One region of the Priestia sp. SRI_019 genome, then DNA from elsewhere that is predicted to be linked to it. Evidence: a T-box and tRNA genes for the amino acid it is inferred to sense, from the RefSeq annotation. Region 1 holds a T-box; the other holds one or more tRNA genes.
The links. A T-box is a leader RNA that pairs with one kind of tRNA and senses whether it is charged. The one in region 1 lies ahead of thrS (threonine--tRNA ligase), so its partner is inferred to be a tRNA-Thr.

Region 1 (11,487 bases):
TGGCGCTTTGCATCATTTTTTTCGTTCAGCGTGATGCCAAACAAAAAGCTAATAATCATTTGCAGCCTATGAAATAAATGCTACGTTAAAAAAAAAATACTAAATGAGATGGCTGAAAAAGATGTAACTTTATAAATGGTTAATATCTATTTTAATAAAAAATATAAAAAAGAAAGGTTGAATCTATGTCGACCTTTCTTTTTTTTAGAAAAATTCTCATTAAATTTTTTCTAACAATATCTTTATAATCAAATAGCAAAATTCCTGCTTTTAATTTCGCTTTAGTATTAACCCTATAAACCATTCTTTTCTTTACTTTTTACTAATATATCAAATATTCTATATATTCCTAATGTTATATAAAATTAAATTGACAAATATATGAAGCGGTTATTAGAATTTAGTCATCGAACAGTGAAGAGCTGTTTAAAAGTAGGGGGGAAGTAAATGCCGTTACAAAATAAGCATCTAGCAGTTGTGTTACAAAATACATATTTACCGTTTATTTTTGAAGAAGCAGAAGCTCTCGGAATTAACGTGACGTTTTTTTATAACCAAGAAGAAGTAGAACCTAAGCATCTTAAAAACGTACAAAATTTCATACCCATTGATTTATTTCACACCCCAGACAAAGCTCTTGAGATGATTAAAGCAGAGCATCACAAAAATCCTTTTGACGGCATTATGACATTATATGAGCCTGCATTAGAGTTTGTATCTCAGTTGACAGAAGAGTTAAACTTACCGGGCTTATCACCGTTTGTGATTAGTAACTGTCGCAACAAACAGAAGATGAGAGATGTTTTAAAAGATAATGATCTTAACACTCCGTATTTTAAAGAGGTTGAAAATACGGAGGAATTAACGAATCTTTCAATGCCTTATCCTGTCGTAGTAAAACCTTCTAACGGATTTTCCAGTCAAGGTGTATCACGAGCGAATAATAAAAAAGAACTGATTGACAGCATAGAAAAAGTGAGACGCGTAAATGAAGAAGACCTAAGCAAATTCACAAAAAATAAAACGAGCATGGTAATTGAACAATTTATAGACGGACCAGAGTTTGCTATTGAGACGTTTTCTGTAGAAGGAGAAATTTATGTACTTTCTATAGGTTATAAAGGAAATTCCAAAGGACCTTTCTTTGAAGAAGGTGTTTATATAGCTCCAGCTCAGCTAGAAGAAAACGTTTGGCAATCTATTGCACAAGAAGCAGCTAGAGCAGCAAATGCTTTAGGAATTGAGAATGGCCCGGCTCATATTGAATTACGCCTGGACCCAGCGGGAAAACCTTATGTGATTGAAATAGGAGCGCGCATTGGAGGATCTGGGATTTCTCACTATATCGTAAAGGAAAGTACAGGTATTAACTATATGGAGCTAGTTTTTTACTATGTATTAGGAGTAAAACCTTCTGTAAAAAAAAATGAAAGAAAACGAAAGAAAGTGGTGGGCAACTACATTATCCCTGTGCAAGGCCATGGAATTTTTAAAGAAATTCGAGGCTTAGAAGACGTGCGTAGAGATACTGAAGTAAAAAGAGTTATTCAATTTATAACTAAAGGGACAGACATTTTACCATATCCGCACTTTTCAGGGTACCCTGGATTTATTTTAACCACTCATGACTCTTATTCCGACTGTGAGCAGTATTACAGCTATTTAGATAACAAAGTAAAAATCGTTTATAAAAATAAAGTAAACGCATAGGGGGTATCAAAGGCTATGATAGTTGCAGAGTCGTCTAGTAAGAAAAATCAGCAGCTTCAAAAAATTAGCATTATCCATACCTTAGGGCCTGAAGGAACAAATTGTGAAAAAGCAGGCTATCTGTGGTTCGAACGCCAAAGCATACAAGGTCAGGTCTTTTTGCATCAAACGTTGGAAGAAGCTTTAGTTCATGTGAAAGAAACAGAGAGTTCGGCTCTTCTAGGCTGCGCAGTATATCCTTACTTACATGATATTGTGTTCAAAAATTTAACTAGTTTAGAGCTAGTAGATAGCTTTATTATGCCGACGTATAACATGGTGCTTGCCTCAAAAGAAGAGGTGATAACAAACAACAACCTGTTAATTGCTTCACATCCTGCCCCTGTTGATTTAGCTCATTCCATCAGTCCTAATGTTCAGTTAGTAAATAGTAATGCTCAAGCGGCGATTGATTGCTTAGAAGGAAAGGTAGACGCATGTATTACAACAAGTAAAGCCGCTAACGAGCAGGGGTTAACAGTTGTAAAAGATTTTGGAGAAGTGCCGATGTGTTTTACGCTCCACGGAAGAAAATAGGCTTAACTTTAAAAAGAAATAAGGTGAAACAGTGATTTCTAAATTAACCCGTATTCATGTCCATCTTTTGTTCTGTCTATTAGCCGTCATCGGTGGAACGACATGGGCTTTTCAAAAGACTGGATTAAAAGATAGCTTGCCTCTATGGTCAGCAGGTATGAGGTTTTTAATTGCTAGTTTAATAATTGCCCTCTACCTCTTACTCACAAAAAAAATGGCCGTTTCAAAAGAAGTAGTAATCATTTCAGCATTAAACGGAATTTTGTACTTTGCTCTACCGTTTGGTTCTGTTTATTGGGCATCCGTCTATTTGCCAAGCGGGCTTGTTTCCGTTTTAGCTGCCAGCATTTCAGTGTTTGCTCTTTTATTTAATCGCTTATTTAAAGGAACACCAGCTACAAAAGGACAAAAGCTAGGTGTAGTCATGTGCTTAATTGGTATGAGCGTTGTATTTGGAAATCAGCTGTTTATACAGGGAAATGTGATTCAAATAGTAGCCATGATCGTCATTTTAATGGCTATGCTAGGTTCAGCTTTTATAACTGTTCAAGTTCAATCTCGCATAAAATCCTTGCCTATTATGACCTTTAATTCTTTTTCGATGCTAAGTGGAGGCGCTTGTTTACTGATTGTTAGTTTATTTGTGGAAAATGGAAATCGCACTTTCTCCGGGATTAGCCTTATCTCATTATTATACTTGGCCATTATAGGGTCGGTCGTAGGGTTTTCTATTAATATTTATTTATTAAAAAAATGGCATATATCAAAAGCAACGGCGCATTTATTTATTTCACCGGTTATCGCCTTATATGTAGGATTTGTCTTTTTAGGTGAAACATTAAACAAACAGGTCTATATAGGTACAGCGTTTGTAATAGCAGGGGTTATATTTATTAACTTGAAAAAGCAAATAGAGAAAAACACAAATAACTCTACTCTTACATCATCTAAAAATATTTCTGCTAAGTAGCTGTTCTAAAAAAGGAGTGTTTTAATCATGTTAACAAAAAATCATACTCAAAGTTTAGTGGAGTTATTAAACGATAAAATAGTACCTGCTCTATATGAGATAAGAAAATATCAGGGCCCAAATGGAGAGGTCAAAAGAAATTACGAAAAAGCTAGAGAGCTCTTATTAAAAGTAGTTGCTGAAACTGAAACAATATATGACTCTTTAAATTTACCTGAAGTGTGGAATGCATTAAAAAATGACGTATGTGATTGGATTGAAAGAGGACTCGATCAAGCTCCTTATTTTGATCAAACGTTAATTGCTTATAGCCCGCCTGCAAACGGAGAGGCGACGTTCTTTTTAGGACCGATTGTAACGCCTAATGGCCCTACAAAAAGAGGGTTTTATTTAGAAGCCTTTATCGCCGTTCGTGATGAACCCGAAATCATGAACTCCATTGAAGCAGACCTTCCTCATCCTAAAAATGGATGTGAATCTTTAAAGCTGTTGGCTGGTACTCAAGGATTTATGGAAGGGAAGTGTATTGTATTTTTCCCTGAGAATGTAAAAACAAAAGAAAAGGTAACAAGTCAAAACTTCGCGATATTTTTCTTTAATAAATTTCACAGCATATACAATGATGATACATTAAAAAGAGCGTATTCTATCTTTCCTGATTTTAACTTTAAATCTCATACTATGAATAGAGAAGACACCTATCAGGCAAGGGTAATCTGGGGATATCTACATGATTATTACCATCACTGCGGAAATAAACCTTTTGACCAGCATATACAGGCAAAAATGAATTTTTTTGCAGGCATACTGGAAGAAGTTAAAGTAGACTGTCAGACGGTGCTGACTCTTCATAAAAGAAAATATCCTTTTTGGGAAGAGATAACAGAATTTGTTCTCTTTGAACGACTTTTAAGATACCCTATTCAGCATAATGCACCCCGAAACTTTGATTCTGGAACAGGATTTTTTCTTTTTAGCTGGCTAGTTGCAAATGGGCATTCAATATCCCGAAAAGGAGACCATGCTTATTTAGATTTAGACATATGCTTAAAAGAACTGGATCTTTTAGTAAAAGAAATTGAAGAACTTGAAACGGTTCAAAGTGACTCTGACTATAAAGAAAAAGCTGAACATTATGTTCGAAAATACTTATTGCCTAGTGAGAATGGTGATAAATTTACTATTCCGAACAAGTACTTTATTAATCAGCAAAATAAAAAGATTGAAGTTCCATACTTACTATTCGATGACCATAATCTCTAAGGAGAAGATGCACTAATGAATGCTTTGCATTTAAGTAAAATCGGAAACAAAATGACTAATAAAGTAGGCGTTCGCGCTATTATGCATGACATCCAAGAAGTGCTCAATTCCAACCTCAATCAATATGTGAATTTAAGTGCTGGCAACCCCGCCATCCTCCCTCAAGTTTATGAAATGTGGGAAGAAGCTTTAAGAGATATTGTGAACGAAAAACAATTAAAAAATTTGATTAGCCAATATGGTTCTAGTTACGGTACGCATGAATTAATTGATTGCATAAGAGAATACTTCTTTACGAATTATCGTATTAAACTGGACAGAGAACAAGTCTTGATCACGTCGGGAAGTCAAAATCTCTTTTTTTTAGCTTTAAATTCGTTTTGCGGTACAAGTAAAGAAGAAAGAGTAAAAAAAGCATTAATACCTATGCTGCCAGATTACGCTGGGTATAGTGGAGTCGCGCTCGAGGAAGGTGTAATAGAGGGAATTCCTCCTATCCTTTCAAAGCTTGATCGTCATACGTTTCGCTATGAATTTAACAAACAGGCATTTAAAGATAAAATAGCTCAGGACCCAGACATCGGAGCTGTCGTATTATCAAGACCTAATAATCCAAGCGGCAACATTCTTTCAAAAGAAGTCGTACACTTTATATCCCAAGTATGCAAGGACTATCACATTCCATTGCTAATTGATTCAGCGTACGCACCTCCTTTTCCGGCTATGAACTTTGTTGAAATGGATCCAATCATACATGATAATATCATTCACTGCATGAGTCTTTCTAAAGCCGGATTGCCTGGAGAGAGAATAGGAATTGCTATAGGAAAAAGTGAGTTCATAAAAGTAATGGAAGCATTTCAATCAAATATTTTGATTCACTCTTCTAGGTTAGGTCAGCGAATGGTGACTAGCACCTTAAAGAGCGGGCAGTTAGCCGGAATTTCAGCTAACTATATAAGAACTCATTATAAGCAAAAACATGACTATTTAAAAAATCTTTTAACTACACGTATGCCGGATGATATTCCTTGGTATTTGCACAAAGCGGAAGGTTCGTTATTTGGTTGGCTTTGGTTAGAAGGTTTGCCTTTCAGTGATAGCGATCTATACAATAAATTAAAAGCAGAAAACTTGATTGTAGTACCAGGCGGCTCATTCTTTCACGGCAGCCAATCTTCTTCTCACAACCGGGAGTGTATTCGTATAAGTCTTACTGCTACAGATGAGGAGTTAAAGAAAGGAATTGATATTCTTTCTTCAGTAGTTAAGGAAATATACAGTTCAAACTTTATATTTCAAACAGAAAAAATATAATTTCTTTAAGATTTAGCAGTGCAACTCATACGTAATCATAAAGGATTCTTTATAAGCTAAAGATTGTTTAAAGAAGACAATAACATCCAATTTCTTTGGGAATTGGATAATTTTTTGCAATGAAAGACTCCTATATTTCTGCTAGCATATGAACCACGTCAAGAAATAGCAAGGAGGCTTTTTATTTTTATGATAAAGAAACTAGTAATCGCTATAGCGATGCTTATCCCAAGTTTTGGTGCAGGTTACTCAGCATTTGCTGCAGCGCCCGCTCATGAACAGCACGTTCAAGTAAATAAAAATGATAAAGAATTATTAGCTCGTCTCGTATCAGCCGAAGCCAAAGGAGAGCCTTATGCAGGCAAAGTAGCCGTGGCGACAGTTGTATTAAATAGAGTCGACAGCAGCAAATTCCCGGACACTGTAAAAGGCGTTATTTATCAAAAAGGTCAGTATAGTCCGGTGAGCAACGGTCAAGTTAATAAACCTGCAGACAAAGATTCAAAAAAAGCTGTAGAAGAAGCAATTAACTTCCAAGGTCAAGGGAAAGGTTCATTATTCTTCTTTAATCCTGATAAAACGGGAGATCAATGGCTGCGCCAAAAACAAGAAACAATTAAAATAGGAAATCATGTATTTGCAAAATAATAAAAAAGCTAATGGCTAGCTGCGCGCTGCTATTAGCTTTTTTAGTTATGTACATAAAATAAACAGTAGAACAACCTTTAAAATTAGAATTTCATGGTAAAATATAAAAAGTCATTCATAATTAAAAATATGAGGTGATAACGTGAAAGAGAATATGATGTTTGCTTGGATAGCTTCATGGTTAGCTCTTGCTGGTCAGCTCGTTTTTTTTATGGGAGTAGCGCTTTTTACAGGGGATTGGCGCTACATGATGTGGAGTTTTATGATAAGTATAATTGTAGGTATACCTAGTATCATTGGCACCTATAAACGAAATCAGCAGCTAAAAGCATACAAAAAATAAGGAATATCGTATTGAAACGAGCTATGAAAGACTTAGAGAAATCCTCCAAGTCTTTTTTCGTTTGGGTATAAAAAGACATGAACCGTACTCCGTTCTTCTAAAAAAAGTGCTTTTTACATAGTTTATCAATACAGAAAATTTGATAAACACGCGGAGGAGTAAACATGCAGAAACAGCCTAATTTTTTGTAAATTGTCGTGGACGAGGAGCGATTTCCACCCTTATATGAAAGTAAAGAACTAAAAAAGTGGAGAAAAAACATTTAAAAGCACATGAATTTTTAAAACAGCATGGAATGGAATTTACCCTTCACTACGTCGGTTCTACAGCTTGTTCACCAAGTCGAGCTACATTGTTTACAGGGCAGTATCCTTCCTTGCACGGAGTTACGCAAACGCAAGGTATCGCAAAGAAGTCACAAGATCCTGATATGTTTTGGCTGCAGCCTAATACCGTCCCGACGATGGGGGATTATTTTAAGCAGGCTGGGTATCAAACCTTTTATAAAGGAAAATGGCACATTTCTGATGAGAACATCTTAATTCCAGGAACACATAATGTTTTTTCTAGCTACCAGATGCAAACAGGAATACCAGATCCGGAAAAAGAATGCCTCTATCAACGGGCTAATAAGCTTGAAAAGTTTGGTTTTTCAGGGTGGATTGGTCCAGAACCGGAAGGGAGAAACCCGCACAATTCTGGTTCATCTGCGGCCGTTGGAGTGAGCGGACGAGACGAAATATATGCAGAGGAAATCATAGAGCTTATTCAACGATTAGAACATCAAGCGACTGAGCAGCCTTGGCTCATGGTAGCTTCGTTTGTGAACCCGCATGACATTGCGCTGTTTGGAGCGATTACCAAACACCTTCCTATGTTTCAGTTTTCTATTGATGAGACGATTCCGAACATCGATCCGCCGCCTACCATTAGAGAACCTTTACAAACAAAGCCTTGCGCTCAAAGCAGCTATAAATACTCTCTCCAAAAGCGCTGCAGCCAACGCCAAATTCTAGCTTCTACCGGCGCTTGTATTATCAGCTGCAAAAAAATGTTGATAAACAAATTTTAAAAGTTCTTCGGACCATGGAACAATCTTCTTTCTATGAAAATACAATTATTATTTTTACGTCTGATCACGGTGATTTGCTTGGAGCTCACGGGGGACTACATCAAAAATGGTACAACATGTATGAAGAATCTATTCACGTTCCGCTTCTCATTCACAACAAATGTTTGTTTACCAATTATCAACGTACAGACCTGATGACTAGTCACGTTGACTTGATCCCGACAATGCTTAGTTTAGCTAATATCAATGCTTCCGCTGTTCAAAAGCAATTACAAAAAAGTCATACGGAAGTACATCCATTTGTTGGGCGAGACCTGTCAGGTATACTTCGAGGAGAATCGTCTCTTGAGCAAGAGCAAACACCGGTTTTCTTCATGACGGATGATGACCCGACAAAAGGACTTCACCAAACAAGTTTTTTAGGAGAAAGCTACCCGTCAGTTGTTCAGCCTAATCACATTCAAGCGGTCATTGTCGAGTTTTCGTCAGCGGCAGGAAAGGAAATTTGGAAATACGCTCGCTATCATGATAATCCGCAATTTTGGTCAGCAGATGACAAAAAAGATGAATTCATTCACGGAGAGCAATATGAAGGTTACCCTGTAAGTCTTACTACCCTCAAAACAACACGTGTTCCCGATCAAATTGAAATGTACAATTTGACCAAGGATCCGTTAGAAACAGTAAATCTGGCTCACCCGTACTTTTCGACAAATGAAACAAGGGAAATTCAGCGGCAGCTTGATGTTATTCTTAAAGAACAAATCAGGACAAAACGGATTTTTCCGCAAAGTGGAAGTATGTATGATGAGCTTCAGTCTAAAGATAGATAAAAAATAGTTTCTACGGATTTAAGTCAACTATTTGGGTGAGCAGAAAAAGGTATATTTAATATTTTAGTATATAAATAAAAAAACCTGATGATGCTTGTGCTATGTTACTTGTTCTGGTTTGGGATAGTATTGGTTTTACTTCGTTAATTCCGCATAGATAAAACAAATAAGGACTTACGGTATCTTTCTTTTGCGCTTTATTGTTGTGAAAATAAAGGTAAAAATAAGAATAGAATGTAGTCGTTAATAGTATAATAAAAAACTTTTTAAGTCCGTATATTCTTAAGTAACTTTTCAAGAATTCAAGCATAAAGTAATTCTATACCATTAAAAAATAAAAAATTATCTCTTGACTTCTGTTAAATTTATACACTATAATCGCTTTTAACAACTAATAAACAGTATTTGGCAATGAAAAGGACATGAATTAGGTGCTGTTTTCTTCGCAGAGAATAGGGTCACTGGCTGAGAGCCCTTAAGAAATCATCTAATTTACCACCTTAGAGCTATTGCAGGGAACGTGCATAACTGAAACTGCAATCGGTAAAACCGTTATCTTTTTTGAGCGTAAAATACGTATGGGTATTTTACGGAATTAGGGTGGTACCACGGCCGCATTCGTCCCTTTACTAGGGATGAGTGCGGTTTTTTTATGTAGAAAAAATGAATATACGAGCAATGAAAAGGACATGAATCATTTTTGGATTTTCTTTACAGAGAGTAGGGTCACTGGCTGAGAACCCTTAGAAAACGAAATGAATTTACCACCTTGGAGCTGCGGCGGGGAATGTATATACACTGAAACCGCAACCGGTAAAACCGTTATCTTTTTAAGCGTAAAATACGTATGGGTATTTTACTGAATTAGGGTGGTACCACGGCCGCATTCGTCCCTTTACTAGGGATGAGTGCGGCTTTTTTGTTGAATAAAAACATATTGGAGGAATGAACATGTCAAAACAAATGGAAGCAGAAAAACGAAATCATCAAAAATTAGGTCAAGAACTGGAGCTGTTTATGTCGATGGAAGAAGCTCCTGGCATGCCGTTTTTCTTACCTAACGGAATGATTGTTCGAAATGAGTTAGAAAACTACTGGAAACAAAAGCATTACAAAGCAGGCTATCAGGAGATAAAAACACCAATCATGATGAAACAGGAGCTATGGGAACAATCAGGACACTGGGAGCACTATCATGAGAATATGTATTTTTCAAATGTTGACAAACAAAACTATGCGATTAAACCTATGAATTGTCCGGGAGCCATTTTGTTGTTTAACAGCAAGCGAAGAAGCTACCGAGAACTTCCGATTCGATACGCAGAGCTTGGATTAGTTCATCGCCACGAGCTTTCCGGCTCTTTAAACGGATTGCTAAGAGTCCGTTCATTCACACAGGACGACGCTCATTTATTCGTAGAACTCAGTCAGATTGAAGCTGAGATTAGCCGCATCCTAGCGTTTATCCATGACTTTTACTCACATTTTGGCTTCGATTACAAAGTGGAGCTATCCACACGACCTGGAAAATTCATGGGAGATATTGAAACATGGAACCAAGCAGAAAAGTCGCTTCAATCTGTGTTAAGTGAAAAAGGCTTAGATTACCAGGTTAATGAAGGAGACGGAGCTTTTTATGGGCCGAAAATCGATTTTCATATTTTAGATTCCTTAGGTCGCAGCTGGCAGTGCGGAACAGTTCAGCTTGATTTTCTAATGCCAGAGAAGTTTGACTGTATGTATATTGGGGAAGACAATAAACCGCATCGTCCCGTAATGATTCACCGCGCTATATACGGTTCCGTTGAACGATTTATGGCCATCTTGATTGAACATTACGAAGGTCAATTTCCTCTTTGGCTGGCTCCTGTTCAACTCAAACTATTGCCTATTGCACCGCCGCATATGGAATATGCATATAAAGTGAAACACGAGATGGAGTTAAAAGGATATCGTGTGGAAGTAGATGATCGCATTGAAAAAATAGGGCTAAAAATTCGAGAAGCAGAAATGCTGAAAGTTCCTTATATGGCTGTGATAGGAGATAAAGAAGTGGAAAATGAATCGCTTGCTATGCGAAAGCATGGGAAGAAAAATATAGGAACAATAAGTGTGGAAGAGGCAGCTGTAAACTTGAATAAAGAAAAAAATTCAAACGGAGTTTATTGAAGCCATTTACCTTGCTAAATAGAAAAATCCGATTTTTTAAGTCGGATAGTGATTCCCTTCATCTTGTCTCACACTAAAATGAAGGGAATATTGAACTAGAAGGGTATAAGATAATATATATCAGCAGTATAACTTTTGTCTTAGATAAACGCCGTTATTTTATAAAAAAATTTATCTTATTCTATTCGAATCGTTTGTGGATGAAGCTGAAGCTTCACCTGATGGTTTGTTTATGTTTTGCTGATCTCGCTTCTTTTTAGAAGGAGAGTAAAAAAGAAATTTAAACATAAAGTATACTCCTAATGCTAGTAAAATACAGCCAATAAGTAAGTTAATCATCTTTCTCCGCCCTTCATACACTTCAGTTTTCATCATTATAACACCCGGTAAGATAAAACATTCATCGTTCTGTAAATAATCTCTATGTCAGGAATTTATATCTGAAGATAGTTAGTAAAAAAGTTATTTAAAAAAAATATAAAATAATTTTTCATAATATTATTTTTATTCAAACTTATTATACGTAAGCATAATGATAATCTCTTTATTTAGTTTATAAATACAAAATAGAGCAATAATAAGAAAT
Region 2 (11,487 bases), on a different contig from region 1:
CATAAAGTTCAATTACTGGGTGGGACTGAGTTCCATTTTCGAGGGCTTGAGAACTACATGAAGGTTCTTGAAGATGACAAAGCTAAAATTGCTCTTTGGAATACGGTGAAGTATGTAGTAATTGTTGTACCGGTACAAACCGCATTGGCACTTATACTGGCTGCCACATTAAATGCAGGGCTAAAAGCAGAAAAAGTTTTTCGTATTATTTATTTTTTACCAACGCTTACATCATCGGCCGTGTTAACGCTTATTTTTATGTGGATGTACAATCAAAATGGGATTGTGAACGAGTTTTTAAAGTTTGTTGGTCTCCCAACTTACAATTGGCTTGGAGATCCGCAGGTCGCTTTGATTGCCATTATGATTATGAACATTTGGGCAACAGCACCATTTTTTATGGTTATTTATTTGGCTGCTTTGCAGGACGTACCCGATTCGCTGTATGAAGCAGCTCAGTTAGATGGTGCTAATGTGTTTCAACGATTTTGGCATATTACAGTTCCGAATCTGCGTCCGGTTACATCGTTCGTGGTGATCATGGGACTAATTGGTACGTTTCAGCTGTTTGATCAATCGTTTATTTTTTCAGGAGGTTCAGGGGGGCCTAATAACTCAACTCTAACTGTTGTTCTTCTTATTTATCAATATGCATTTAAAAATTTAGGAACCATGGGATATGCTGCAGCACTAGCTTTTATGTTGGCGCTCGTGATTTTGGTGGCAACGGTTATTCAGCGAAAGTTTTCAAAAGAGGAAAGTATGTACTAAGGGGGGAAGAAAAAGATGAAGAAAAAAACGGGAGTCCTCATTTTATATGCTATTTTAAGCATATACGCACTGATTACGCTAATTCCATTTATTTGGGCGCTGTCAGCTTCTTTTAAAACGCTTGAAGAAATTGTGTCAGGTACGGTGAACTTTATTCCGAAACACTTTACGCTAGACAACTATAAACAAATTTTTGTGGAACAAAAGCTGTTCCCGCGCTGGATGTTTAATAGCTTATTTATTGCTTTAGTAGGAACAGCTCTGAATTTGCTCTTTAACTCAATGGCTGGTTATGCCCTTGCACGCCTCAGTTTCCCGGGAAAGAAAAGTTTGTTTATTATTATTTTAGCTGTGCTTATGATTCCTGGGCAAGTAACCATGATCCCTAATTTTTTAATTTTGAAAGAGTTAGGCTGGTTAAATACCTATCAGGGAATGATTGTACCAGGAATGGTAAATGCGACTTTTATATTTATGATGCGTCAATTTTTTATCAATTTCCCAAAAGAACTTGAAGAAGCAGCGGAGTTAGATGGGTTGTCAAAGTTTGGAACATTCTTCAAAATAGTCCTTCCACTTGCAAAGCCTGCGCTAGCAGCACAAACAATTTTTGTGTTTATGGGTTTTTGGAATGACTTTATGAAGCCTTTAATTGTGATGTCTGATGAAAATATGTTCACGTTGACTTTAGGCCTTAACACATTTAAAGGTCAGTATATCAGTTATTGGAACTATATTATGGCAGCTTCCATGGTTTTTACCCTTCCAATTTTGCTCATTTATGCGTTTTTTAACAAATATTTCATTAAAGGAATCTCGTTTACTGGAGGAAAATAAAAAAGAGGCTGGGATAAAAGTATTTTAGCTGGAATTACAAACGAACGATTAATTAAAAAATATTAATCGTTCGTTTTTTTGTTATTATGATGAACGTGAATTTTATATGTTTAGCTGCTTCTAGCCGTGGATTTCCGTTCAAGACTGCCCCCTGAAAGCGAAGCCTTGCACGGAAATCAACAGCGGTGGAACAAGAGGTTCAGCTCATGTATCTCATTTGTTCGTTTTTAGATTGTATTGATTTCGTTATGGCTTAATTTGTTTTTAATGAAGTTCACTCACATACTGATCAATCATCGTCTGTAAATCCTCTAGCGTTGTCTTACTTTTGTTGACAGACAGCTGCTGTAACGAATGAAGAGCACTATCAACAACAAACTTCCGGGGATTTGACTGTTTAAACAGCTCTTCTTCAATAAAACTAATAAGCTCTGTGCATTTTTGACGTTCGAATTCATCAGTAAATTGTTTGTGAACCTGTTTTTTTAAATCGATAAGTGCTGCAGAAATATCCTGTTCTATTTGATTTTTAGTATTCGGGCAAGATGGAAGCCATTCTTTAATCGTTTGCGGATCGAGCAAAATGTCTCCTGAATTTGCTACTTCGTCTACAAGAGGAAGCAAGCGTTTGACACTGTAGCTTATGATCTCATGTGGGTCAGTATTTGTGCCATTAACCATAAAATTATAGTGAAAGTTGCGATGAAGCATGCCAAGAAACATAATTGCACAATCTAGCAGGTACGGTTTCTTTTCTTGTCCAAATAAATCAATGAACCGCTTGTAAACCCAGTTTACTTCGATAAACTGGGTTTTTTTTATGTACGCTTTTAAGTCAGGATCATTGGAAACAAATACTTCTTCAAGTAATGTGAAAAATTTATGTTTATGATGGTTTTTCATCTGTGCATCAATCTGTTTAACAAATACATCTACATCGGTCAGACTTTTACCAACCAGCAGCTGATTCCGCTCTTGTTCAATGGTCGTATGAAGCCATGTGAAAACAGCGATTAATAATTCATTTTTTGAAGAAAAATAGTTGTAGAATGTTCCTTTTGAAATGCCGCTATAATCAATGATGTCTTGAATAGAAGTAGCTTGAAATCCTTTCTCAACGAAGAGATGGTGTGCATTTTTTACAACTTGCTGTTTTCGGTTATTCATTATTATCACCTAAATATAAAATTAGACTCATGATCCAACTTTATGATACATGATTTAAAGCGTTTACACAAATGTTCTTTTCGAAAAAATAGACGATACCGCGAAAATGCATTGATATAAAAGGATTATAGGACTAAAAAAGTCGATAAAATAAAGGGTATGAACGCAAGATTTTTCACTTGCATAAATTGAACTCACAGTATAATATACTCTATGTAGAACATGTGTCTAAAAAAATGAACTTAAAGTATAAGGAGGTACAATAATGAGTCAATCGATAAATCAAATGGAAAAGCCGCCTTATGGCATAATTGCTATTTTGTTAATTGGCGCTTTTATCTCATTGTTGAATGAAACATTATTAAACGTGGCGCTGCCGTCTATTATGAAAGACTTAGAGGTGACAACGTCAACTGTCCAGTGGCTTTCTACTGGTTATATGTTAGTGAATGGTATTATGATTCCAACTACCGCTTTTTTAATTCAGCGCTATTCTGTCAGAGGCTTATTTTTAACGGCTATGACTTTATTTACAGCAGGAACAATACTTGCCGGTGCTTCGCCCGTATTTTCGGTCTTGTTAACCGCTCGTATTATTCAAGCATCAGGCGCAGCCATTATGATGCCGCTTTTAATGAACGTATTGCTCACAAGTTTTCCATTAGAAAAACGCGGAGCTGCGATGGGGATTTTCGGTTTAGTTATGATTTTTGCTCCGGCAATTGGTCCTACTTTATCAGGGTGGCTAATTGAACACTATGAGTGGAGAATGCTGTTCCACCTTGTTACGCCAATCGCGGCAATTGTATTAATAGGCTCTTTCTTCCTATTAAAAGACAAAAAAGAAAAAGTGGAAATCAATTTGGATTTCCTATCGCTTGTGTTATCTACGATTGGATTTGGGGGACTTCTATACGGATTTAGCTCAGCAGGAGATAAAGGCTGGGATTCTGTGGAAGTATACGGCACCATTATCGTAGGAGCTGTGGCGCTGATTTTATTTATTACGCGTCAGTTCAAGCTTAAAACACCTATGCTTGAATTCCGCATTTTTAAATATCCAATGTTTGCTTTATCATCAACGATTTCAATGGTGATCACAATGGCATTATTCTCAGCCATGCTGCTAATGCCAATTTATGTTCAAACGGTACGAGGCATTTCTCCGCTTCATTCAGGATTACTAATGCTTCCGGGTGCGCTATTAATGGGTGTGATGTCACCGATTACCGGAAAATTATTTGATAAATTTGGAGCGCGTGCACTGGCTGTAACCGGTCTGACAATTACAGCCGTTACGACGTATTTCTTCAGTAACTTAGAGCTTGATACGACGTATACAACGCTCATTACGCTTTACACACTTCGCATGTTCGGAATGTCTATGGTGATGATGCCGGTTATGACAAACGGATTAAATCAGCTGCCGCAGCGCTTTAATCCGCATGGTACTGCGATGAATAACACGCTTCAACAAGTATCGGGAGCTATTGGTTCGGCTCTTTTAGTAACGGTGATGTCAAACCGTACAGCTACGCATGCAAAAGAGCTCGCTCAAGATGCAATGAGCGGAGCGGGAGCAGCGAATGCAACCGCAGCCGGGGCAGCTCAAATGAAAGAACAGATTGGGATGCAGGCAATGGTACAAGGGATTAACGATGCGTTTGCCGTCTCAGTAGTACTAGTGGTGGTTGCCTTAATTCTTTCATTATTTATGAAACGCGCAACGCCGGCAAGTGAAGATGAAGTGATAAAGGAAAAAGCAGGACGTGAGCAGTTCGCTAAATGAAAAAGAAATCCCCGCTGAGACAGCGGGGATTTTTTTAGCTTGTATATCTAAAACTTAAGCCCATTTTCTTTAATAGTTTCCGGTAGCCGATGGACGTTTGATCAGCCATAATGTGCGCTTCCATCTGCAGGTCTAAAGGCAAGTCTTCAGGTTTTTGATTTTCAACCATTTCACGGTCTTCGTCAAAGACGCGAAGGTTAAAGTCATACACACCTTCAACGCTCGAATCTTTGTCAAAGTTTCGAGCGATTGGTGCGAATAAACGTGTTTCGCGGGCTGAAATAGGAGAGACTGCATTCATAATCCACAGCTCTGCGCCTTCTGGGAAGTATACTTTTAGCGTAGCTGTAAACGGTGGATAAACATCAAAGACACGAAGCCATTTAAAATCAGGTGGATTTAAATGCTGCTGTTCTTTGGAATAATTGCTCACGGTGCTCGTATATTCTACATGAAGCCCATACTCTGTATCGCTTACTTTATACTTAGGCACAAAGGCGTTGTTTCGATCACCAAATGTGTCCGTGTGAACCCAAGCAAAATGAGCTACGTCTAAAAAGCCTTCCATTTGACGACCGGCCGAACCCATGATATCAAAGCTCGGACAAACAATTTGCTGAAAATCAGGGTCCTCCCACGCATCGAAGTAAGGCAGGTTATCTTGTTCTCCTGTCAGGGAAGTCCACACTAATCCAAATCGTTCAATAACTGGATAGACGGCCATACACAAGCGGGGAGAAATATTGGCATCAGGGTGAGCTGGAATTGATGTGCATGCGCCGTCCGTTGCATAGCGGAAGCCGTGGTAAGGACAGACAATTTCATCATCTTCCACCCAGCCCATGCTAAGCGGGGTGCCTCGGTGAACGCATAAATCACGAGCCGCTACTACTTTGTGTGTGGTACGGTATAGAACTAGATTTACATCTAGCAGTTTTACGGACGTTGGTTTCTCTGTTACATCACTGCAGCGTGCGACGGGGTACCAATACTTAGCGAGCGTCGTCCAATCTTCCAGGCTGAACGTGCAGTCTCTTGGGTAGGGAGTTGCCGTTTTTGATTTGGTCATGGTTGGTTGTTGTTCCATCTATTTTCTTCCCTTCTTTTGTAAGCTCTTTTACTAAGGGTAATATAAAAAAAGAAAATTCACACAATTTGTGTGAGGAGTTCTAACATAAAATATGGAACTTTGTAGAAAGTGCGAATTTCAGAAGATGCAAATTAGAGAATATACCAATAAAAAAATTTAAAAAAGCGCTTCCTAAATGATTTTAAACGTGATATAATTTTCCAAGACGCTGGTGTAGCTCAGTAGGTAGAGCACTTGCATGGTAAGCAAGAGGTCGCAGGTTCGATCCCTGTCGCTAGCATACTAAAAAACCTTCTTTCTTGTTGAAAGAAGGTTTTTTTATTTGTGATGGCTTTAAAATTCTTCTCCGTCTTGTGAAAACTTTAACAGTTTGATAGCCTTATTAGGACGCTGTGAGAAAACATGTATATCTTTTTCACTATGTCTTATGAATCATATTTAGAAATATTCTTAAAAGAATGTTTATTGCCTCTAAGCATTGGGTACACGAAACTAGGGGTTAAATTTCAACAAGGAGTGTGAACGATCATTTGATTACGTTTAAGAATGTGTCAAAGCAATATCCAGACGGTACGACCGCCGTGAAAAATATTAATCTAGAAATTAAAGAAGGAGAGTTTTTCGTTTTAATTGGTCCGAGTGGGTGTGGGAAAACAACCACCTTAAAAATGATTAACCGTCTTCATGATATTACCGAAGGAGAACTATACATAAAAGATAAGCTCGTATCGGACCACAACATACATGAGCTACGCTGGAACATTGGTTATGTCCTACAGCAGATTGCTCTTTTTCCTCATATGACCATTGCTGAAAATATAGCTATTGTACCCGAGATGAAGCATTGGAAGAAAAATAAAATCAAAACGCGCATTGATGAACTGCTTACCTTGGTAGGACTAGACCCAAAGCAGTATCGAAACCGAAAGCCGTCTGAGCTCTCAGGTGGCCAGCAGCAACGTGTAGGTGTAGCGCGTGCCCTCGCAGCTGATCCCCCCGTTATTTTAATGGACGAACCCTTTAGTGCCCTCGATCCGTTAAGCCGCGAACAGCTTCAGCAAGATGTTATTAGCTTAAAAGAAAAAATCAAAAAAACATTTGTGTTTGTTACGCATGATATGAGCGAAGCGATGACGCTTGGAGATCGTATCTGCCTAATGAAAGACGGGGAAATTGTTCAAGTTGGAACCCCGGAGGAATTCATTCAAAAGCCTAAGAATGAATTTGTAAAAACATTTATTGGAAATCAAGGAAATGCTTTATTTGAGACATTGGATATGTTTCTCAAAGAAAGTGAACAGCCAGACGTAGAACCTACTGAAGAGCTAGCTTCAACCGCTACTGTTCAGCAGGCAATGGACGCCCTTTACGACCATGAAGCAATAGCCGTGAAAAAAGGGAGCAAACGCATTGGCGTTGTAACGCGCAAAACTCTATTAGCGTTTCTTTCTGATAAGACGAAAGAAGGAGGAGCGCTGTAATGAATGCACTAAGCACATTACTAGATCAACGAGGAGACGCACTGTTTCAAGCTCTTCTTGAACACATTCAAATTTCAGTACTGGCCCTTGTTATCGCCGTATTAATTTCAGTGCCGCTCGGACTGTACTTAACGAGACATGACCGCATTGCTGAACCGATCATTGGCGTAACAGCCGTACTGCAAACTATTCCTTCACTCGCTTTATTAGGATTACTGATTCCTCTTGTCGGAATTGGAACCTTTCCCGCGGTTATTGCACTGTTTTTATATTCGCTTCTTCCTATTGTACGAAATACATATACCGGAATTAAAGAAGTGGACCCATCTTTAATTGAAGCATCCAAAGCCATGGGGATGAACTCGTGGAGACGATTAATTAAAGTAGAACTTCCTCTAGCGCTTCCTGTCATTATGGCCGGAATTCGCACAGCGATGGTACTCATTATTGGTACAGCGACAATCGTGGCTCTTATCGGAGCGGGCGGACTCGGAAGCTTAATTTTGCTTGGTATTGACCGAAGCGATAATAGTTTGATTTTATTAGGAGCCATTCCAGCAGCATTATTAGCGCTTATTTTTGATGGAATTCTGCGAACGATTGAACATTCAGCTAAAAAAGGGTCCAAAAAACGCTCGTTTATTATGATCATCGTATTAATACTCATTCTTGGTTCTCCGTTTGCAGCGATGAGCGCAACAAAACCAGACCTTGTTATCGGAGGTAAAATTGGTGCAGAACAAGATATTTTAATTAATATGTACAAAGAATTAATTGAAGATCAAACCGATATGAAAGTAAATCTTCGATCGTCGCTTGGAAAAACAGTATTTGTATTTGAGGCTCTGCGTAACAAGGAAATTGACTTGTACCCTGAATATACGGGTACAGCCATTGTGACGCATCTAAAGGAACAGCCGGAGAGCAAAGATGAAACAGAGGTGTACAACCAGGCAAAAGAAGGATTTCAAAAGAAATTCGGCCTTGTCTATTTAGATCCAATGAAGTTTAATAATACGTACACATTGACAGTAACAAAAGAATTTGCAAAAGAAAATAATCTAACCACCGTTTCAGATTTGGCAAATGCAACAGATAAAGTAAAAGCAGGGTTTACGCTTGAGTTTAAAGATCGTGAAGACGGCTATGTAGGCATTCAAAAAGAATATGGTCTTACCTTCCCGAATATTAAAACGATGGAGCCGAAGCTTCGCTATCGCGCTGTAGAAAAAGGCGATATTAATATGCTGGATGCTTACGCAACAGATCCTGAAATCAAACAGTTTGGTTTGAAAGTCTTAAAAGACGATCAGCAGTTCTTCCCTCCGTATCAAGGAGCGCCTGTGCTTCGTGAAGATATGCTAAAAGAGCATCCTGAACTGAAAAAAATCTTAAATCAACTGGGCGGTAAAATCAGTGATGACGAAATGCGTGAAATGAACTATCAAGTAAATGCAAAAGGAAAAACAGCTGAAGAAGTTGCTCATCAATTCTTAGTGAAAAAAGGATTAATTAAAGAGTAAAAACGAAGAAAAAAGCTAGGACAACAGTATGTTCGTTGAAAGAAGATCCGAATGATAAATCGTTCGGATCTTTTTATTTTAGCTGTTTCTAGCAGTTGATTATCCATACTCGATTATTTACTCCATTCGTCCGTCTTTAGATTGGCGTGATCTCGTTATGTCTCAATCTCTTTTTAATGCGAGAGAAGCATTAATGAAAATGAGGCCTTATGAACAAGCTAAAGGTACCAAATTTGTTTTCTGATGGAAGGGAGGCGGTTTTATGAATTCATTTTTTACGTGCCATCCTGTACAACATTCCTTTCAGCTTTTTTCAGTTGAACATCTTGTAACTTTAGCTATTATCGTGATCATAGGAGCATTTATTTTTTTGTGTCGAAAGCAGCTACGACAAAAGAGGTTTGTGTTCGTTTTGCTTTCACTCGTTCTAATTGCTTCAGAAACAGCCTACCAGGCTTGGGAAATCGGATGTCATCAGTGGTCTGCTGAAACTTCCTTGCCGCTTCAGCTCAGTGATATAGTCGTGCTGCTGGCTGCTATTATGCTGATAACCAAAAGCAGGTTTCTTTTTTATTTTGTGTACTTCGCGGGAATCAGCAGCTCTGTTCAAGCCATGATTACCCCGGATCTTGGCGGCTATGCATATGCCCAGTTTCGCTATGTGCAGTTTTATGTATCGCATGGCGGTGTGGTACTTGCTTGCTGTATGCTAATTGCTGTTTGCAGATATGAGCCGACGTTTCGTTCTTTGTGGGTAAGCGTAGTATTTGTTAATCTGTACGGAGGTTTTATCTATGCTATCAATCGTTTACTCGGGGCGAATTATTTATACATGATGAAAAAACCAGGGCACGCTTCCTTGCTGGATGTTCTTGGACCTCATCCTTGGTATTTAGTATGGATTGAAGGAATTATGATTCTTAGCTTTCTTGTCCTTTATTTGCCGTTTTGGGTACATAAAAAAATTAAAGGTGATAAAACCAAAGTCAATTTTATTGAAGCAAAATGATAATACTGGTAGTTTATAAGTGGAAACTAACTCGTATTTCCTGAAGGAAAAGGAAGAATGACTGAACAAGCTGTGAGAGGCAAGCGTAAAAAACAGAAAAGAAAAAGCAAGCACAGACATTAGAAGGAGAGTATCAAAATGAAAACACTGGTTATTTTAGCGCATCCAAACTTAGCATCTTCTCGTATTAATAAAGCGTGGGCAGAGCGAGTGAAAAAAGAAGAGAATGTGTACGTTCATGATTTATACGCAAACTACCCCGATTTCAAAATTGATGTAGAAAAAGAGCAGGAGTTAGCTGTTCAATTCGATCGTATTGTTTTTCAATTTCCATTTTACTGGTACAGCTCACCAGCACTCTTAAAAGAGTGGCAAGATGTTGTCTTAACATACGGCTGGGCTTATGGAAGCAAAGGTACTAAACTTCAGGGAAAAGAGTTTGTCGTAGCTACTTCGACAGGAGGCCCTCCAGAAGCTTATCAAGAAGGGGGATACAACCGCTATCCAATGAATCATCTGCTTCTTCCGTTTCAAGCTACGGCAAATTTAACAGGCATGAAGTTCCAAACGCCATTTCTATTTCAAGGAGCAGGCGGTGACCTGAGTGACAAAGTTATTCAAGATAGTGCAGAAAGCTACGCTCGATTACTAAGATAATAAAAAAAAGCCGCGTTAACGCGGCTTTTTAATTTACATTTGTTCGTGAAAAAGAAGTAAGCAGCTTTTGAGGAGCGATATCTAATCCTTCAATGAGTAATCCCGTCATAGCCGTTAGACTCCCGACTTCAAACGATTCCCCGGCTCTCCAAAATGCGGATTCACCTTGTTTAATATAAATTTTCAGTCCGTTATCGCCAGCTACCCAGCCTTCCCCGTGAACGACTAAAAGAAGCTGTGGAATCGTAGCTTCTTGACGGGGGGTATAATCATTTTCTTGAAAAGATAAAAAGCTGATTTTAACATCTCCAGTATGAGAAAGCAGCGGGTTCACTTTATAGGTGGAATGAAGAAAGGAACGCTCTTCTTCAGATTGAAAACCATATAATTTCATACGTTCATCTCCTTGAATCAAAAATATAAAAAAGAAGTCCTTCTCCTTTCATATACGCATGTAGTAGAAAAAATAGAACTTCAAAGAAATAGCTGTTTCCTGGAAAATGGCTTCATTTTTTGTCGAAGCTCAAATTTTTTTGAAGGATAGGGAGGAAAAACAGAAGTTTTTTTGAATAGTATAAAAAAGGTGTCCGCTAATGGACACCTTTTCCTAATTTAAAAATGACTGTAACGCTTGTTTGTTTTCTTCAAGGTCGATGCTTAAAACAGCACCAATACCGGATACTCGTTCATTTGAATAGGAACCTTCGACCGGTAAACGAAGAGATTTTAAATCTGGCTGATTCCCAACTAAGAAATCTTTTCCTATCACGATAAATGTTTTTGGAGGAATATTTGTATCCACATATGGATCAATGACGCCCCATAGCTTAGGAGCTTTTGCCAGCGTCTTTACTTGAAGAGCTTCATCCATTAATTTACCGATCACTTCTTGTTGACGCTTCACGCGCCCGAAATCACTTTGGCTATCATGTCGGAATCGCACGTATCCTAGTAATTTATCTCCGTGAAGAGTTTGTTTTCCAGGTTTTAGCGTCATGCCGATTCCTGATGACATTTCGTGCGGCACGGTAACCGTAATTCCCTCAGGGGCAATCGTATCGGCAACTTTAGAAAAACCTTTAAAATCAACAACGGCATAATAGTTTACATCTACGCCGAAATTTTCTTTAATTGTCTTACGCATTAATTCGGGCCCGCCAAAT

Region 2: it encodes a tRNA-Thr, which carries the amino acid that the T-box ahead of thrS (threonine--tRNA ligase) is inferred to sense. The anticodon was not compared.

Annotation. Positions count from the first base shown of each region.
Region 1 covers NZ_JBYCZN010000002.1:393,231-404,717, reverse strand. Annotated here, with positions in the region: gene AC2YJL_RS12365 (MFS transporter) at 1-77, shown strand, start outside; gene AC2YJL_RS12360 (ATP-grasp domain-containing protein) at 448-1,710, shown strand; gene AC2YJL_RS12355 (hypothetical protein) at 1,726-2,286, shown strand; gene AC2YJL_RS12350 (DMT family transporter) at 2,318-3,256, shown strand; gene AC2YJL_RS12345 (DUF6421 family protein) at 3,284-4,519, shown strand; gene AC2YJL_RS12340 (valine--pyruvate transaminase) at 4,535-5,836, shown strand; gene AC2YJL_RS12335 (cell wall hydrolase) at 6,026-6,484, shown strand; gene AC2YJL_RS12330 (hypothetical protein) at 6,627-6,827, shown strand; partial or broken gene AC2YJL_RS12325 (sulfatase family protein) at 7,019-8,732, shown strand; T-box leader at 9,135-9,361, shown strand; T-box leader at 9,402-9,630, shown strand; gene thrS (threonine--tRNA ligase) at 9,684-10,901, shown strand; gene AC2YJL_RS12315 (hypothetical protein) at 11,073-11,276, opposite strand.
Region 2 covers NZ_JBYCZN010000001.1:962,890-974,376, forward strand. Annotated here, with positions in the region: gene AC2YJL_RS04910 (carbohydrate ABC transporter permease) at 1-771, shown strand, start outside; gene AC2YJL_RS04915 (carbohydrate ABC transporter permease) at 787-1,608, shown strand; gene AC2YJL_RS04920 (TetR/AcrR family transcriptional regulator) at 1,873-2,775, opposite strand; gene AC2YJL_RS04925 (DHA2 family efflux MFS transporter permease subunit) at 3,041-4,564, shown strand; gene AC2YJL_RS04930 (aromatic ring-hydroxylating oxygenase subunit alpha) at 4,599-5,651, opposite strand; tRNA gene AC2YJL_RS04935 (tRNA-Thr) at 5,862-5,934, shown strand; gene AC2YJL_RS04940 (ABC transporter ATP-binding protein) at 6,185-7,135, shown strand; gene AC2YJL_RS04945 (ABC transporter permease/substrate-binding protein) at 7,135-8,658, shown strand; gene AC2YJL_RS04950 (YwaF family protein) at 8,921-9,667, shown strand; gene AC2YJL_RS04955 (NAD(P)H-dependent oxidoreductase) at 9,806-10,324, shown strand; gene AC2YJL_RS04960 (hypothetical protein) at 10,353-10,718, opposite strand; gene AC2YJL_RS04965 (LCP family protein) at 10,932-11,487, opposite strand, start outside.